Regions from separate parts of the Paraburkholderia sp. RL18-101-BIB-B genome, predicted to be linked through region 1. Evidence: riboswitches for the same ligand, from Rfam matches in the RefSeq annotation. Region 1 holds a riboswitch; each other region holds the start of a gene.
The links. A riboswitch is a leader RNA that binds a small molecule or an ion and turns the genes downstream of it on or off. The one in region 1 is predicted to bind cobalamin.

Region 1 (5,657 bases):
TGACTTTTATGATGCGTATATAAGACGACTGTAAAATCTGGTCAAACCGATTAAATAGATAGGTACTTCGCATAACCAGGAAAATGCTTAATGGAAAGCAGAAATTTGGGTAACTTTTTTTGAGGTATGCGAGGACGATTCTGTGCTAGGTGAGTGGAGTGCGCCACGCCGAATTTTTCAACTACGGAAAGGGCAATCCAGGTTGTCCCAAAGGTTCATGCAGTGCCCCGGAAATCACACCCAGCGATATTCTGTCCAGTCAGCGCAGAAAAAAACTCGCACGAGGCGGGCCAAGGCAGCCATGCTTGGAACGCGCAGATACGACGGGGGTTGCTGAGGGAGCTGGATAGTCCTCAGGGACAAGTGACTTTGCAGACAGAAAGGGGGAACCGGATTCGCCCGGAAGGTTCACGCGATATGGTTGCGGGTACTAGCGCTGTCGCGCGGACATTTCTGTGGGTCGCTGCTCAAGGACTTCAATCCAAGTGCGTGCCGGGTGTAACGCGTCCCTTGCTGACGTGATGAAAGAAAGTCCAGTTGAGCCACGGCTAGGCGGCAATGTGGTCAAGTACTCTCCACGACAAACTGCCGGTTCAGCATCCTCTCGCCATCTGGTTGAAAGTATTCATTTGGGCGCAGTGTCGCGCGCGCAAAGTTATCAACAGAAATTGTTCGCAAGCCTGTGGATAACCACCCCACAACCGCCCCAACTCCTTGACGCAGAACCCTTCTTGACCACTGCGCGCAAAGCACGGAGAGCGAAGTGCGAGAGCAAGACGCGGAGCGCAACCACCAAACCTGTTGCGCTCACCAAATCCAAAGCATCAAACCGACTTCACCGCCGACCTTCCCCCCACCCGCATAAACGCACTCCGCTCAACCAGCGCCCCAAACAGCAGCCCGATCGTCGCCCACATAATCGCCTGCATGCCCAGCGCCGCGACGCGGAATTTCCACAGCAGCACCGCCGGGAAAGCCTCCGGCACTTCGTTGATCGTGGGCATCGACAACTGCACCGCGGCGATGATCACGATGAACACCGCCGCCCCCACAATCGAGCCGTTCCACGCGCCAAGCTTCATAGCCGCACGGCGCCGCACCTTGAGCGAAAACACCATCGCGGCCAGCGATATCGCAATCATCAGGAAGAACAAACCCGTCCGCGTCCCAATCGTTTCAGGGTCGCCGACCGAAGGCGGGTTCGCCGGATACTTCAGATTCGGCACGACCGCCAGCGCAATGAACGCGCCAAGCGCAAGCCACGCGGACAACGCGCGCGGGCTCAATGCGCCCACTCGTCCATAGGCGTACGCGAACACCAGCGAGAACAGCCCGCCGAATGCCGCGCCGTAAGTCACCACGCCAGTCAACAGGCCGATACCCCGCTGCGTATCGCGGCTCACAATCTCGGGTTCAGCGGCCTCGCCCTTCGCGGCGTCGGCTTTTTCTTCAAACGAAATCGCCTGATTCACCTGCGGCTCGCCCACCACCCGGGCAAAGCCGAACGTGAGCAGTCCCGCGGCGATGCCTGCAAGCATCCCGCGTACCAACAATTTACCAACCATGGTCGACTCCGTTAGTGGCAGGGAAAGCCGAGCAGATGGCGGCCGTCGTGCACGAACTCATGCACGTACATGCCCGGCACCAGCGAGGTGGCGCCCTGTTCCGCACCCACGAAGTAAAGCGCGAGCAACAACAGCAAACCGCCGAACACGACCCAGGGCAACAACTCGCGCAGCGGAATCGGCGTGGGTTGAGCAACAGGCTGGTTGGCGGGATCGAAAACAGCGTCGTTCATGATGGACATCTCCTGGGGTAACGCGCCCCGATAGTCATTGCAGAGGATTGGTGCGAAGCTCAGGTCTGGCTTTCGGCTTGTGCTGCCGATTACAGTGGCGCGACCGCGCCGGGCTCTCACCGGCTTCCGCGCTTCGCAGTCCCGCTATTCTACGCGCTAAACTTCGGCACCCGGCAACGCAAAACGTACGCTTCATCCCGCTCGCGTTCGCCTTCGGGGCGCGGCTTCACAGGACATGAACAGAATGGACACTCGGCTGTTACTGATCAGCCACGCATCGACCGCCGCCCAGCGCGCAGGCCGTTTTCCCGCCGACGACCCGCTCGACGCCCGCGGCCTCGCCGAAGCCCAAGCGGCGCGTACGCGTCTGGAGATCGCGGACGACGCGGACGCTTTCGTCAGCCCGGCCGCCTGCACGCGCGAGACGGCAGCCGCCCTGGGCCTCGCGGCATCGGTCGACGCCGGTCTGGCGGATATGAACTACGGCGCATGGCAGGGGCGGCGGTTGGCCGACCTCGCTGCCAAAGCGCCGCAAGACCTCGCCGCATGGGCGCGCGATCCCGACGCCGCGCCGCACGGCGGCGAGTCGTTCAGTCAACTCGTGAAACGGGTAGGAGAATGGCTCGACGCGCTAAACGGCGCGAAGGATCGTGCACCGAATCATGCGCTCGACGTGATCGCCGTCACCCATGCGCCGGTGCTCCGGGCAGCGATCGTGCATGCGCTAGGGGCATCGCCCGCCGTGTTTCCGCGCATTGAAATCGCGCCGCTTTCGATGATCGAGTTACGGCGCTCGTCGCGCGGCTGGACATGGTGGCCGGCGTCACACTAGCCACCTTCGTGCGGCGGCTTACTTACCCGACACCACCAGACGCAGCTTGTTCGAACCGGTCGGCGTCAGCGTGATGTCGGTCCGCTTGCCCTTCGCACCCAGATAAAAGTGCTGACGTCCCGGCGAATTCTGATCGTGCGTGGCGTCCGGCAGACACGACGCGATGTCCGCTGCGACTGCTTGCAGCGCGTCGGCATTCGAACCGGCGTCGTGATGCGGCGTCCAGCTGCATTGATACGCACCGCGGCTCGCCGAACATTGCGCGTCGTCGCCGTAAGGTTGCGCGACGCCCTTGCCATCGTCCGGCGTCAATGAAGCGAGCCCGCCAGGGGCGGCCGCGACGATCCGTTTCAGTGAGGTACACGGGCTAGGCGCATCGTCGCCATATGCGCTGCCGGTCAGCAACGCGCCTAGCGATGCAGCGGCAAGCGCGGTGGCAAGTATTCGGATTCTATTCATGTCGGCGCGGTCCTTGAAGTCACTCACAGGTATTAGCGCGGTAGCACGCTTCGTGCCCATGCGCACTCACAGCCCAGTACCAAACAAAGCCGCCAGCCCCTGCGCCGAAGCAAAAATCCCCTTGGCATCGTGCCCGACACCATCGATCACATACGTCCGGTGCTTCGCCAATCCTTCCGGATGCCGCAACGCCATATAGCGCGCATAAGCCAGCCCGCGCCCGAGCCGGTGTTCCCCTTGCGTCAGCGCGGCGCATGAACGGTCGAGCGCCGGATGCTGCGGATCGCAATCCGCGCCGCCGAGCAGCACGGTGACGTCACGCTGCGCGTAACGCGCTTCGAGCGCTGCGGCAGAAGCCGCGTCGCCCGCATAGCCCGGCAAATCCTCGAGCCCATATTTCCAGCGATTGAACGACGGACACATCGCCCGATCGAACGCCGCGAATTCGCCGGACGCAACCGGCCGCATCGCATCGAAGTACACATACGACGAAGGATTCGCGACCACGTAGCGCAGCGCGATGCCGCGCGCCGCGAGCGGCGCCTCGTCGCGCGCCACCACCGCATAGCGCTGCACGACTTGTGCGCCGCCCGAGTGCCCCGCGATCACCACCTCGGCAAGCGACGCGAACTGCTCGCGCGAAGCAAGCGTATGCAGAATGGCGTCGAGCACATCGAACGAACTGATCGGCGCGGGACCTTCCGCGTTCTCCCCGCCCATCCAGCTCGTCCAGTCCCAATGCAACGTGGACGGCGGCACCTCGTGCGCCTCGACATCCGCCGTCGCGAGAAACTGCGGCACGATCAGCAGCGTATCGGCCGCACTGCCGCCGGCGAGCGCGCACGAACGCTGCGCGAGTTCGAAATACGTGTCGCCGTTGCGCAGGCGGCCATGAATCAGAATCACGGCGCGTTGGACTTCGCGCGTCGGCGCTAGCCAGTCGCCGTTCGAAAACACGGGCACGGTGCCGCTGCCGGCTTGCGTCGTGACGCTCAGATGCCGGCTTGCGACAACAGCGACCGGATGTTCATTCGGCGCGCGTTCGTCGTCTGTGATGAAAGGCTGGGTCATGCAATAGGCTCGTGGTTGATCAATGGGTGGCGGGCCTCGCCGCCGCGCCGCCCGACATGCGTCCGGCGCGCGTGAAGTACACCATCGCGAGCGACACGAAGCCGGCAAAAATCAGGTAGAACGCGGGCGTGAGGCTGCTGCCGGTCACGCGCGTCAAGGCGGTGATGGTGAGCGGCGCCATGCCGCCGAACAGCGTCACCGCGATGTTGTACGAGAGCGCTACGCCCGCCGAACGGCTGCGCACCGGGAACAATGTCGCGAGCATGCCGGGATGCGCACCGGACATTGCGGCGAGGAACACCGTGGCGATCATCTGCGCGATGAACAGATGCCCCGGCGTCGGGTTCGTCACGACGAAGTGATACAGCGGATACACGCAGAGCATCCACGCGATCACGATCGGATAGAACAGCCTGTACGCGCCATAACGATCGGCGAGCTTGCCCGACAGCGGAAACAGAAACAGATTCAGCACGCCGGACACGAACGCGCCGAGCAACGCGGTGGAGAGCGGCAAATGCAATTGCCGTTCGACATACAACGACAGATACGAGTGCCACACATAATTGGTCGCCGCCCCGATGATGATCACGCCCATCGCGCAGATCGCCGCATCGCCGTTGTCGCGGAAGAACTGACGGATCGTGACGCGCGGCGGTTTGTCCTTGTGATCGAGCAGCCGCTCGAACTCCGGCGATTCGGCCACGCGATGCCGGATGTAAAAGCCAAACGGCCCCGCCAACGCGCCGAACAGAAACGGCAGACGCCAGCCCCACGCCACCAGTTGCTCATGCGTGAGTTGCGTGGTCAGCAGATAGCCGACCCCGGACGACAGCAGCAACGCGAACGCCTGCGCCGACATATTGAAGCTGCCGTAAAACATCTTCTTGTGCGGCGGCGCATACTCGACCAGCATCGCCGATGCCGTCGCGAACTGTCCGCCCACGGAGAGCCCTTGCAACAGGCGCGCGAGCACCACCAGCAGCGGCGCCGCGATGCCAATGCGCGCATAGCCCGGCGTGAGACCCATCAGCAGCGTGCTGGCCGCCATCGAAATGATCAGCAGCGAAAGCGCTTTGCGGCGCCCCGCGCGGTCCGCGTAGATGCCGAGCAGAATGCCGCCGATCGGCCGCACGATGAAACCGACGGCGAACGTGGCGAGCGTCAGCATGATCGACACGAATCCACTGCCGCCGGGAAAGAACACTTGCGCGATGATCTTCGCGAAGTAGCCGTAGATCAGAAAGTCGAACCACTCTAAGCCGTTACCGAGGACGGAGGCGAAGATCGCGCGCCGCACCATCGACGGACTCAAGCCGTTCGACGCGTCGCCTTCGGACGCGGTACCGGCGCGCTGATTGAAGGTCGCTTCGCTCATTGCTCGCATCCCGGAGTGTCGAACATCGCCGCCAGCGCGCACACCGACGTCAGCATGCGCGCGCCGTTGTGCCCCACGCCCGGCACGATATGAAAGCGCTGCTTCAAACCGTTCGGATG
Region 2 (5,657 bases), on a different contig from region 1:
GCGACGACTTCGCGTCGTAGTAGGGACTCTTCTTATCGAACTGCGTGGGGTCCGGATACGCGGTGGACGATACCTCGGCGATTCCCGCGATGCCGGGCTCGGGACAGCTCGAGTGATAGAACAGCACACCGTCGCCGACCTGCATCATGTCGCGCATGAAGTTGCGCGCCTGATAGTTGCGCACGCCGGTCCACGGCAACGTGCGATGCGGTGCGTTGGCGAGATGATCGATGCTTGCTTCGTCCGGTTCGGACTTCATTAGCCAGTAGCGCATGAATCGAATTGAACGTTAAGGGGTTGAAGATGCGGAAGAAACCGGCGTACAAAAAACAGCGCCCAAAGAAAAACGGCACCGAACCGAAGTCCGATGCCGTTCTAAATAAGGTCCCCGCCTTAGCCGCTAGGCCGGCATCCTGAACCGGGGGTTCAGAATTGGTCGCAGTTAGCAACACTTCGGGTACATCAGACAGAGTGACGCGCACACCCGTGCTACAAATTTCCGCAACCGTGCACATGGCATTGGTTCAAGGAATATATGACCTTGGCGAACCAGGCAGGGAAGCTAAACCGATGAAGCTGAACTACCGATTGAACTCAAACGTTTGCTGAATCTTGCACGCCTTGTGCTCACGCACTCCGTTTGAATCCGCTGCCGATCTCAGGACCGGCAGCACGATAACACACGACCCTTACTGCATGCTGTACTGCTCAATCACAGTACCCAGCTGTTCGTTCATTTGATGCATTGTACGCCGGATTTCTTCAGCGGGAAATGCTTCTCCGTGCCTCACGCTCGATTGCAGTCTAAGCAGTTCCGATGCCAGCGACAGCGCAGCCATGACAGCAATGCGATCCGTGCCGCGCACGTTGCTGTTATTGCGGATCTTCGACATTTCGGCGTCGACGCGTGCGACCGCTTCGAGCAGCGCCGCTTCCGTTTCCGGCGAGCAGGCGAGGCGATAGGGCACGCCGAGAATCGATACTTCGATCTGCTTGGTGGTCATGCATTTTCTCCGTGGCGGGTCACGTCGCTCTCAGCTTCGACTTCGTGCTGAGCCGGCTCGAGCAGATCGAGCTGGTTGTCCGGCTCGCTGTTCGCGCGGGCACGCGGCAGCTTCTCGAGAATCGCATTCAGGCGTACCTGTGCGTCGTCGATCTTCGCCGATAGCGCGTCGCGTTCCGCCTGCAGCGCGTTACGTTCCTCGCGCAGCATCGCAAGTTCCGTGCGCGTGGCTTCGACTTCGGCGCGCGAGTGGGCGAGCTGCTCTTCGAGCGCGAGTCGCGCTTCATTGTGGCGTTGGCTGATCGCAATCAGCTTGCCGATATTCTGTGAAAGTGTTTCGAGTTCGGTGAGCATGTGCTGCGTCCTCTAAAGACATCGCATTTTAGCGCGGAATGTCGCAGGTTCCGACAATTGTCTCGTTTCGAGACGTAACAACATCGCTTTGTGCAGGCTTTTATCGACCATATGATGAAAAAGTACTCACGCGTCGGACAATAGCCTGCACTTAACAGAACAGATGGCCCACGGTCCCGGCATTGTTGACGGACCCCGAGGCCGCTCCTAAACTTGCCGCACTCTGGTGCCCGCGTGCGCTTTTCAACGGCGCGCGCAGTTAAACGGGAAGCAGGGCGCGCCGTTCACGTGAACGCGTCAACCTGCGCTGCCCCCGCAACGGTAAGCGACCGCATTCGTCATGCAAGTCGATTCTGATCGCGTGTTGGAAGTTCAACTCGCGAGTGTGCCACTGCGCGTCACGCGTGGGAAGGCGGAATCGATGTGTCGCCAGCCCGGATACCGGCCAGAGGGAGAGGCACGTCACGCGCGAAAATGTTAAATACGCGGGCGCCTCGTTACGCATCGGCCTGCGGGGAAGCGGGCCGCGCACGCTATCCACAGGACTTTCATCCCATGCTGTCCCCCTTCGCCCGCGCGGCGTTGCTCGCCTTCGCGGGCCTGCCGATCGTCGTGCCTGCGCAAGCTGCTCCTTCATCTTCTTCTTCGTCCTCGGCGGCGGATTCATCGGCCGCCGTGCCGTCTTCGGCGGTGCTGTCGCCCGTGGTGGTGACCGCGGAGCGCGGGCCGCAAGCACTCGCCGATGCGATCCCGCAGACGTCGCTGTTCGATCAGCAGGATATCGCCGACACCACCGCGACCGATTTGCCCGGCCTCCTGCAACTCGCGCCCGGCGCGCAAATCTCGCGTACAGGTGGCCCTGGTTCGACGACCAGCCTCTATTTGCGCGGCGCGTCGTCGACGCAATCGCTGCTGCTGATCGACGGCGTGCGGGTCGATTCGGTGAGCCTGGGTGCGCCGCAACTCGCGCAGATTCCGCTCGACCAGATCGATCACGTCGAGGTGGTGAACGGCAACGTGTCGGCGTTGTACGGCTCGGGCGCGATTGGCGGCGTGGTGCAGGTATTCACGAAAGAGGGCGGTGACCACCCGCCGCGTTTCAATTTTTCGCTGGGCTACGGCAGCTATCACACGCAGACGCAGCAGGCAGGCGTGAACGGCGCATTGGATAAAGACGGCAAGACGACCTTCAGCATTTCGCTCGCGCGGTCGAAGGACGACGGCTTCTCGTCGCTCAATCCACGTGAGGCGCCCAACGCCAATCCGAATGCGAACGGCTATCTGAACGAGAGCATCTCGGCTTCGCTGCGCCACAAGTTCAACGACAAATGGGATGCCGGCGCCAGCTACTTCCAGTCGAACGGCAACAACAGCTACGACAATGCGTACGGCGTGCCGACCGATCTGAACAACCTGTACAGCAAAGTGCGCCAGGTCTCGGTGTTCGCGAACGGCAGGCTGACCGACTGGTGGACGACGCACTTCATCGTCGCCGAAGGTGACGACCGCAGCGTGTCGAATACCAACGGCGTGTACAACGGCCGCTTCGATACCGACAATCGCCAGTACACATGGCAGAGCGATTTCGCGCTGGCCGCGCAGCAGAAGTTGCAGGTCGGCTATGAGCATCTCGATCAGAGCCTCGATTCGGATACGTTCGCGGCGCCCGACCGGCATGTGGATTCAGGTTTCGTCGGCTATACGGGGCGCTTCGGGCGCAATCAGATTCAGGCCAACGTGCGGCGCGACCAGTATTCCGATTTCGGCGGAGCGAACAGTTACTATCTCGGCTATGGCTTCGACATCACCGGCCATTGGAAGGTGACCGCAAGCTATTCGGATTCGTTTCGCGCGCCCAGCTTCGACGATCTGTACTATCCGTTCAGCGGCAATCCGTCGATCCAACCGGAGCGCAGCCATTCGATCGAAGCCGCGCTGCAGTACGCGTCCAATGCGCTCGGCGTGATGCGCCTGACCGCATTCCAGACGCGCTACGCGAATCTGATTAACTATGAGCAGGTGACGCCCGGTATCTATCTGGCACAGAACGTCGGCCATGCAAAGGTGCAGGGGCTCGAAGGATCGTGGAGCGGCCATGTCGGCAAGACGGACGTGCGCGCGTCGGTGACGCTGCAAAATCCCGTCGACCTCGACAACGATGCCGACCTCGTGCGGCGTGCGCGGCGCTTCGGTGCGCTGACGGTGAACCGCAGCATCGCCGCGTGGCGCGTCGGCGGCGAGTGGATCGTGAGCGGCCCGAGCAATGACAGCAGCGGCAAGCTGGGCGGCTATGGCGTGGTGAATCTGTCGGCGCGCTACAACATCACGAAAGCATGGTACGTGGCCGCGCAAATCCAGAATCTGTTGGACAAGGACTATGAAACGGCCTACTCGTATAACTCGCCGCGGCGCGGTGCGTATCTCACGGTTGGTTGGCAGCAGCAGTGAGCGAGTCGCTTCGCTAAGGTCGTGCGGATGAGCCGACACATGAGCCGACACGCGAGTTCGATGCCCGCGACACTGCGCGTGATGAGCGCGAAGCGCGCGGCCGCGATCTGGCTTGCGCTCGCAGTGATCGCGCTGGCGGTGTTGATGGCGTCGCTTGCGTTGGGCAGCGTGTCGCTTGCGCCGATGCGCGTGCTGGCGGCGCTGATGCCGTCGCATGCGTCGTCTGTCGGTTCTTCTGACTTAGCCGCCGAGATCGTCCGCACGCTGCGCTTGCCGCGCGCAGTGGCCGGTTTCGCCTGCGGCGCGTTGCTCGCGCTGGCCGGCGCGTTGCTGCAAGTGCTGTTGCGCAATCCACTCGCCGAGCCCTACGTGTTGGGCGTATCGGGCGGCGCGGCGACCTTTGCGCTGATCGCGATGATCGCCGGTTGCGCATGGTGGATCGTCGACGCGAGCGCGTTCGCCGGCGCATTCGTGTCGATCCTGCTGGTGCTCGGCCTCGCGCGCCGCGAGTTGTGGCGCGGCGAGCCGCAGGACACGTCGCCGCGCTTGCTGTTGACTGGCGCGGTGATCGCTGCGGGCTGGGGCGCGCTCATTACTTTGCTGCTCAACCTCGCACCCGACAATCGCTTGCGCGGCATGCTGTTCTGGCTGACCGGCGACCTCAACGGCGGCACGATGCCCTGGACGGCGCTCGCCGCCCTCGCTATCGTGCTGGTTGCGATCGTGCCTGTCGCGCCGCGTCTGAATGTGCTGCTGCGTGGCGACGCCGCCGCGCAGGCGTTGGGCGTCGCCGTGATGCCGTTGCGTTTGCGGGTGTATCTGGTGGCTTCGCTGGCAGCGGCCGCGGCGGTGACGACGGCGGGCACCATCGGCTTTGTCGGACTGGTCGTGCCGCACATGCTGCGGCTCGCGTTCGGCAACGATCAGCGCATGCTGCTGCCGGCCGCGGCGCTCGGCGGCGGCGTCGCGGTGATGGGCGCGGACCTGATCGCGCGTACCGTGATCGCGCCGGCGCAGCTGCCGGTCGGCGTGATCACGTCGATGATCGGCGTGCCGGTGTTTCTGTGGATGCTCCTGCACAGGCGCCGATGATGCAAGCTCACTCCATTTCCGAATCCGTCCTCAGCGCGCAACGTTTGACCTTGCGTGTGGGCGCGCGCACTTTGCTCGACGCTTTCACGCATACCTTCTACGCAGGCGAGATCTGGTGCATCGCCGGCCCGAACGGCGCGGGCAAGACAACCTTGCTCTCCACGCTCGCGGGCTTGTTGCAACCGTCGGCGGGACATGTCGAACTCGATGGCGTGCGCCTCGCCGACTGGCCGCCGCTGCCGCTCGCGCAACGCCGCGCGCTGATGCCGCAAAACGCGCCCGACGCATTCAGCGCGAGCGTGCTCGATATCGTGATGCTCAACCGCTTCCCGCATCTCACCGGCTGGGGCTGGGAGCGCGAAGCTGATCGTGAAGCGGCGCACGCGGCGTTGGACTTGTTGGGCCTCGCCGCGTTCGCCGCGCGTGATGTGCTGTCACTCTCCGGCGGCGAGCGGCAACGCGTGGCGCTGGCGGCGGTGCTATGCCAGGAAGCGCCGTTGCTGCTGCTCGACGAGCCGTTGTCGCATCTCGATCTGCATCATCAGATCGACTGCCTCGAGGCGTTGGCCACGTGGACGCGCGAGCCTCGGCGTACAGTGATGTTTTCATGTCACGACCTGAACCTCGCGCGCCGCTTCGCCACGCATGCGCTGCTGCTCGACGGCGCGGGCGGCGCGTATGCCGGACCGGTGCACGACGTGTTGACGCCCACGCTGGCGAGCCGCGCATTCGGCTATCCGTTGATTCTGATTCGCGACGG
Region 3 (5,657 bases), on a different contig from region 1:
GCGTCGCCGTTCGCGGGCAAGTCGGTGAGACGATAGCCCTCGGCGCGCAGCATCGACAGAATGCCGACCACCGAGGCGGGCGTATCGAGGCCCACGCCATTGCCGATGCGCCCTTCGCTCATCGGATAGTTGGCGAGGATCAGCGCGAGTTTCTTGTCCGCGTTATCGAATGAACGCAGACGGCACCAGCGCCGGCTCAGTTCAGCGAGAAAGCCCACTCGTTCGGCGTCAGGCTGATAACGCACCACGTCGACCTGAGTGTGAGGACAACGGTACGCGAGTCCCTTGAAACTGATCGCGCGCGTGATGATGCGGCCATCCACTTCCGGAAGCGCGATATGCATGGCGATATCGCGCGAATTGAGGCCTTGATTGTCCTTGACCCAATCCTCGCGATTGCCGCCGCTCAGGATCACCTGGAACACCGGAGCGTCGCCGGCGAGCGCAAGTGGCTCGGGGTCGTCGATCGCGGACGCGGCGAAGGCGGTCGTGTTCAGCACCAACGCGACCTCGTGCTGCGCGCACAGCGACTGCACGACGTCTCGGCTCATCGCATCTTTCAGCGAAGTAATCGCGATCGGCAGCGGATTCAGACCTTGCGATTCGAGCGCGTCGATCAGCGCATCGAACACGGCCGTATTGGCCGCCTGCAGATGCGCCTTGTAGAACAGGATCGCCGCGACCGGCGCGTCCCGCCGCCAGCGCGCCTGCCAATCGGCAACCGTCGGCGTGTCACGCTCGGGATGGTAGAGCGTCGCGGCGGGCAACGCGCGCGGCGGCGCCGGTTCGCGTCCCCACCCGCAGACACGGTGCGCGATACAGCGCAGGAACGCCTCGGCATTTTGTGGGCCGCCTTCACGCAGATAGCGCCACAGCTGATGGCACAGATCGGCGCTCGCGGTGCTGCGCGCGAGCAGGTTCGGATCTTCCTGCAGATCGCCGGAAAACATCGCGAGCGTCTGCTGCTTGCGCTCGGCGAGCGCCACCACCTGCTCGATGCCGTAAGGCCAATACGCCTCGCCGCCGAGGTGATCGACCACCACCACGCGTGCATGCTGCAAGACGTCTTCGACATAGAAATCGACCGACGCCGATTGCCGCAAATACGTGACGTTCGCGAGCCGCACGCTCGGGAAGCCCTCACCCAGGCGCGGAAAAACGCTCGCCAGCAGCGACAGCGTGGTATCGGCGGAGCTGAGCACCACGATATCCGCGGGCTGCTGATCGATACGGATCACGCCTTGCGTATCGTCGACAAAACCGCCAGGCGTGGTACGCAGCAGATGCATGAGCGCTTACGCCTGTTGCGTTTCGACGCTCGACGGCACGCCGAGCGCCGCGTCGAACGCGCGCTGCAACGCGGCCTGATCGAGATCCTCGCCGATCAGCACGAAGCGGCTCCGGCCGCTTTCGCCGGCCTGCCAGCGTCGATCGAAATAGCTGTCGAAGCGCCGGCCCACGCCCTGGATCACCAGACGCATCACCGCGCCCGGCAGCGCCGCGAAACCTTTGACGCGGTAAATCGTGTTCGTTTCGACCAGACGCTGCAACGCAGCGATCACCGCTTCGCGCGACGACACATTCGCCTGCACGACCACCGAGTCGAATTCGTCATGATGGTGGTCGGCGTCGTCGGCGGAACCGTGGTGATCGTGGCGCAAGTGGATCGTGTCTTCCGAGGCCGCTTCGAGGCCCAGCAACGTGTGCAGATCGAGTTGCCCCATGTGCGCGCGCACGATCTTCACTTGCGGCGGAATCTCCTCGCGGAGCAACACTTCAACCGCGCTTTGCTGCGCGTCGTCGAGCAAATCCGTCTTGTTCAGAATCACCAGATCGGCCGCGGACAACTGATCTTCAAACAGTTCGTGCAACGGCGACTCGTGATCGAGATTCGGATCGGCCTTGCGTTGCGCATCCACGGCGACGGGGTTGTCGGCAAACTGACCGCTCGCGGCGGCCGGGCCGTCCACCACGGTGACCACGGCATCGACGGTGAAACTGTTCTTGATCTGCGGCCAGTTGAAGGCCTGCACCAGCGGCTTCGGCAACGCGAGACCCGACGTCTCGATCAGCACGTGATCGATCTGATCGCGGCGTTCCACGAGCTTTTCCATCACCGGAAAAAACTCTTCCTGCACGGTGCAGCACAAGCAGCCGTTCGCGAGTTCATACAGTTGGCCTTCGGTTTCGACACCGTTTTCATCGCAACCTATGCCGCAACCCTTGAGGATTTCCCCGTCGATGCCGAGTTCGCCGAACTCGTTGACGATCACCGCGATGCGCTTGCCGCCCGCATGCTGAAGAATATGCCGCAGCAGCGTGGTCTTGCCGCTGCCGAGAAAGCCCGTGACGATGGTGACGGGGATCTTGCGCATTTGAGTTTGCATCGTGAGGTCCATCCGTAGGAGTTGCACGCGCACGCCGCTGTGTCTGTATGGCCATCTGCCTACGCCGGGCAAAACGAGGCACAGGCCCGGCCAGCCACGACGATAACAAAACACGGGGACGAACGACGGCGTTGCCGCGACAACAGAAAAACAGAAAGCGGGAATGAGGTCATGAACGCAGCGCCGCATCCCCGCGGCGTTCGTCCTTCGTATTCTGGCCGGTATCCGGGCTGGCGAAAGCGCCGCTTCCCCTTCCCGGGCGAGTGATTTCTCGCCCAGTGGTGATATGCCGACGCGGCCTTGCGCGTGGACATCGAAGCCGGCTCCGCGGCGCTAATGAACTGAACTTAGCACCACATTTCGCTTACCGTTGCGGGGGCAGCACAGGTTGACCCGATCCATGGCAGGTGGGCACCCTGTTTCCCGTTTAACTGCATGCGCACGAGCGCGCATACGAGCACCAAAGTGCGTGCGAGTGTAGGCCCGCGGCCCGGTGCCGTCAAGGAACCGCAAGCCGCAAGCGCTTATCGGGCGGGGCGCCATGTGCTATCGTATGCGCGCGTTTGGTGCCCGCACATGCATTCGCGTGTGCAGTTAAACGGGAAACAGGCGGCGCTCCATGCGCTCAACCTGTGCTGTCCCCGCAACGGTAAGCGACCTGCGGCGCAATCTTGAGTTGTCTTGCGCCGCGCATGCGTTTTTTCGATGCCACTGTCCAGCACATTCCAGCGAATGCGGACGGGAAGGCAAAGCGCATGAGGCCGCCAGCCCGGATACCGGCCAGACGCGGAGGCGGCGAACCTCAGGGCAACATCGCGCCGCCGGCCGCCGGAATCCGCGAGGGACGGATGTGAAGGCGCTGAAGCACGACATAGTGTGTCCACGTATGCGGATTCCGGCTGGAATCGCTACGCGCCACACATTGCGCCGTGCCTGAATCCGTCGTACCGCATGACCCCAAAGTCCGCCGCCTGGCGACCGTCCGCGCTTTACCCCTTTCCGCTTGTCACGACATGGCGCTCGCCATGCACGCCGCGATGACCCGCGCCTGGCTGATCGGCGCCGGCCCCGGCGACGTCGAGCTCATGACCATCAAGGCGACCCGTGCATTGGCGCAGGCCGACGTGGTGCTGGTCGACGATCTGGTGAATCCCGAGGTGCTGCAGTTCGCGCGTGCCGACGCGCTCGTCGTCTACGTCGGCAAACGCGGCGGCCATCCATCCACGCCGCAGGACGGCATCGTCGCGCAGTTGCTCGAACATGTGCGGGCCGGGCGCAGCGTCGCGCGTTTGAAAGGCGGCGATCCGTTCGTATTCGGCCGTGGCGGCGAAGAACAGCAGGCACTGCACGCGGCGGGCATCGAGGTGGAAGTCATCAACGGCATTACTGCGGGAATCGCGGCGCCCGCGGCGATCGGCATTCCCGTCACGCATCGCGATCACGCGCAGGGCGTGGTGTTCGTCACCGGACACGGCGCGGGCAGCGGCGAGCCGGACTGGGCCGCGCTCGCGGCCACCCGCATGACGCTCGTGATCTACATGGGCATGCGGCGGCTCAACGATATCGTCGGCGCGTTGCTCACGGCCGGCATGAGCGCCGACACGCCGTGCGCGGCGATCGAATCGGCCACGCGTCCCGGGCAACGCCATGCGCTCGCCCGGCTCGGCGAATTCGCCGATATCGTCGCGCGCGCCGGGCTCGGCTCGCCGGCGATCGTGGTGATCGGCGGTGTGGCGTCGCTAGCCTTGGAGCGCGCGGCGGCGCAGGCCGACGCTGCAACGCCGCCCGCAGACGGAACGGATACGCAATGAAAACGCTGAGCGTCGGCATCGGTTGCCGTTTGCACAGCCCGGCTGCGCAGATCGAAGCCGCGGTGCGCGCCGCGCTCGGCGCGCATTCGTTCGACGAAATCCGCAGCGTGGCCTCGGTCGATACCAAAGCCGACGAAACGGGCCTGCTCGAATTTTGCGCACGTCATGCGCTGCCGCTGACATTCTTCAGCCTTGATCAGATCGCGTCGATGCCCGTGGCGCAGCCTTCGGCGGCAGTGCGCGAGCATCTCGGCGTGGACGGTGTTTGCGAGCCGTGTGCGCTGCTTGCCGCGACTGCCGGGCTCGGCGAACCCGGCGCGCTCAATGCGGATCGAGCCCGCCTCGTCGTGCGCAAAACCGTCCATGCCGGCGTCACCGTGGCGATTGCTTCGAGCGCCGCGCACGCCGATAGTGAACACCCAAACAACGACACTCAGTAACAGGACCTGCCATGAAGACCGATCCCGAATCGCATCAACGCATGACCGAGCGTCGCCGCGAAGGCCACGAGAAAAAACAGGCCAACGCCACCGTCGAAAAAGGCCTGCTGATCGTCAACACCGGCACCGGCAAAGGCAAAACCACCGCCGCGTTCGGCATGGCCGTGCGCGTGCTCGGCCACGGCATGCGCCTGGGTGTCGTGCAGTTCATCAAGGGCGCGCTGCACACGTCGGAGCGCGACTTTCTCGGCGCGATCGCCAACTGCGATTTCGTCACGATGGGCGACGGCTACACCTGGAACACGCAGAACCGCGACGCCGACATCGCGACCGCGCGCAAAGGCTGGGACGAAGCGCGCCGCATGATCGAGAGCGGCGATTACCAGATGGTGATCCTCGACGAGCTGAACACGGTACTCAAGTACGAATACCTGCCGCTGGACGAAGTCCTCGCGGTGCTGACCGCGCGCGCGCCCATGCTGCATGTGGTGGTGACCGGCCGCCACGCGCCGGACGCGTTGATCGAAGCCGCCGATCTCGTCACCGAAATGCGCATCGTCAAGCATCCGTATCGCGAGCAAGGCGTGAAAGCGCAGCGCGGCGTGGAGTTCTGAGCGATGGCCGCGTGCCCCGCCCTGTTCATCAGCGCGCCCGCGTCGGGCCAAGGCAAGACCACGATCACGGCGGGTCTCGCGCGCTACCATCGGCGGCTGGGGCGACGCGTGCGCGTCTTCAAGACCGGACCGGACTTTCTCGATCCGATGATTCTGGCGCGCGCGAGCGGCGCGCCCGTGCTCTCACTCGATCTATGGATGGTGGGCGAAGCCGCCTGCCGCACGCTGCTCGCGCAAGCGGCCGCCGAAGCCGATCTGATCCTGATCGAAGGCGTGATGGGTCTGTTCGACGGCACGCCGAGCAGCGCCGATCTCGCCACCACGTTCGGCGTGCCGGTGCTCGCGGTGATTTCGGCGAAGGCGATGGCGCAGACCTTCGGCGCGGTCGCCTTCGGTCTCGCGCAA

Region 2: linked by a shared signal. The riboswitch ahead of P0D73_RS40500 (TonB-dependent receptor domain-containing protein) and the one ahead of P0D73_RS10845 (CbtB domain-containing protein) in region 1 are both predicted to bind cobalamin.
Region 3: linked by a shared signal. The riboswitch ahead of cobA (uroporphyrinogen-III C-methyltransferase) and the one ahead of P0D73_RS10845 (CbtB domain-containing protein) in region 1 are both predicted to bind cobalamin.

What each region holds. Positions count from the first base shown of each region.
Region 1 is NZ_JARESV010000005.1:40,235-45,891, forward strand. It holds gene P0D73_RS10840 (CbtA family protein) at 825-1,565, opposite strand; gene P0D73_RS10845 (CbtB domain-containing protein) at 1,577-1,798, opposite strand; adenosylcobalamin (AdoCbl) riboswitch at 1,801-1,954, opposite strand; gene P0D73_RS10850 (histidine phosphatase family protein) at 2,043-2,630, shown strand; gene P0D73_RS10855 (hypothetical protein) at 2,649-3,089, opposite strand; gene P0D73_RS10860 (alpha/beta hydrolase) at 3,156-4,160, opposite strand; gene P0D73_RS10865 (MFS transporter) at 4,180-5,538, opposite strand; gene P0D73_RS10870 (alpha/beta hydrolase) at 5,535-5,657, opposite strand, start outside.
Region 2 is NZ_JARESV010000059.1:11,379-17,035, forward strand. It holds gene P0D73_RS40480 (EVE domain-containing protein) at 1-274, opposite strand, end outside; RNA gene ssrS (6S RNA) at 382-563, opposite strand; gene P0D73_RS40490 (cell division protein ZapA) at 690-1,004, opposite strand; gene P0D73_RS40495 (ATPase) at 1,001-1,357, opposite strand; cobalamin riboswitch at 1,565-1,821, shown strand; gene P0D73_RS40500 (TonB-dependent receptor domain-containing protein) at 1,913-3,805, shown strand; gene P0D73_RS40505 (FecCD family ABC transporter permease) at 3,845-4,897, shown strand; gene P0D73_RS40510 (ABC transporter ATP-binding protein) at 4,894-5,657, shown strand, end outside.
Region 3 is NZ_JARESV010000070.1:5,589-11,245, forward strand. It holds gene cobN (cobaltochelatase subunit CobN) at 1-1,289, opposite strand, end outside; gene cobW (cobalamin biosynthesis protein CobW) at 1,296-2,387, opposite strand; cobalamin riboswitch at 2,587-2,867, opposite strand; cobalamin riboswitch at 2,935-3,186, shown strand; gene cobA (uroporphyrinogen-III C-methyltransferase) at 3,425-4,198, shown strand; gene P0D73_RS42535 (cobalamin biosynthesis protein) at 4,195-4,638, shown strand; gene cobO (cob(I)yrinic acid a,c-diamide adenosyltransferase) at 4,650-5,252, shown strand; gene P0D73_RS42545 (cobyrinic acid a,c-diamide synthase CobB) at 5,256-5,657, shown strand, end outside.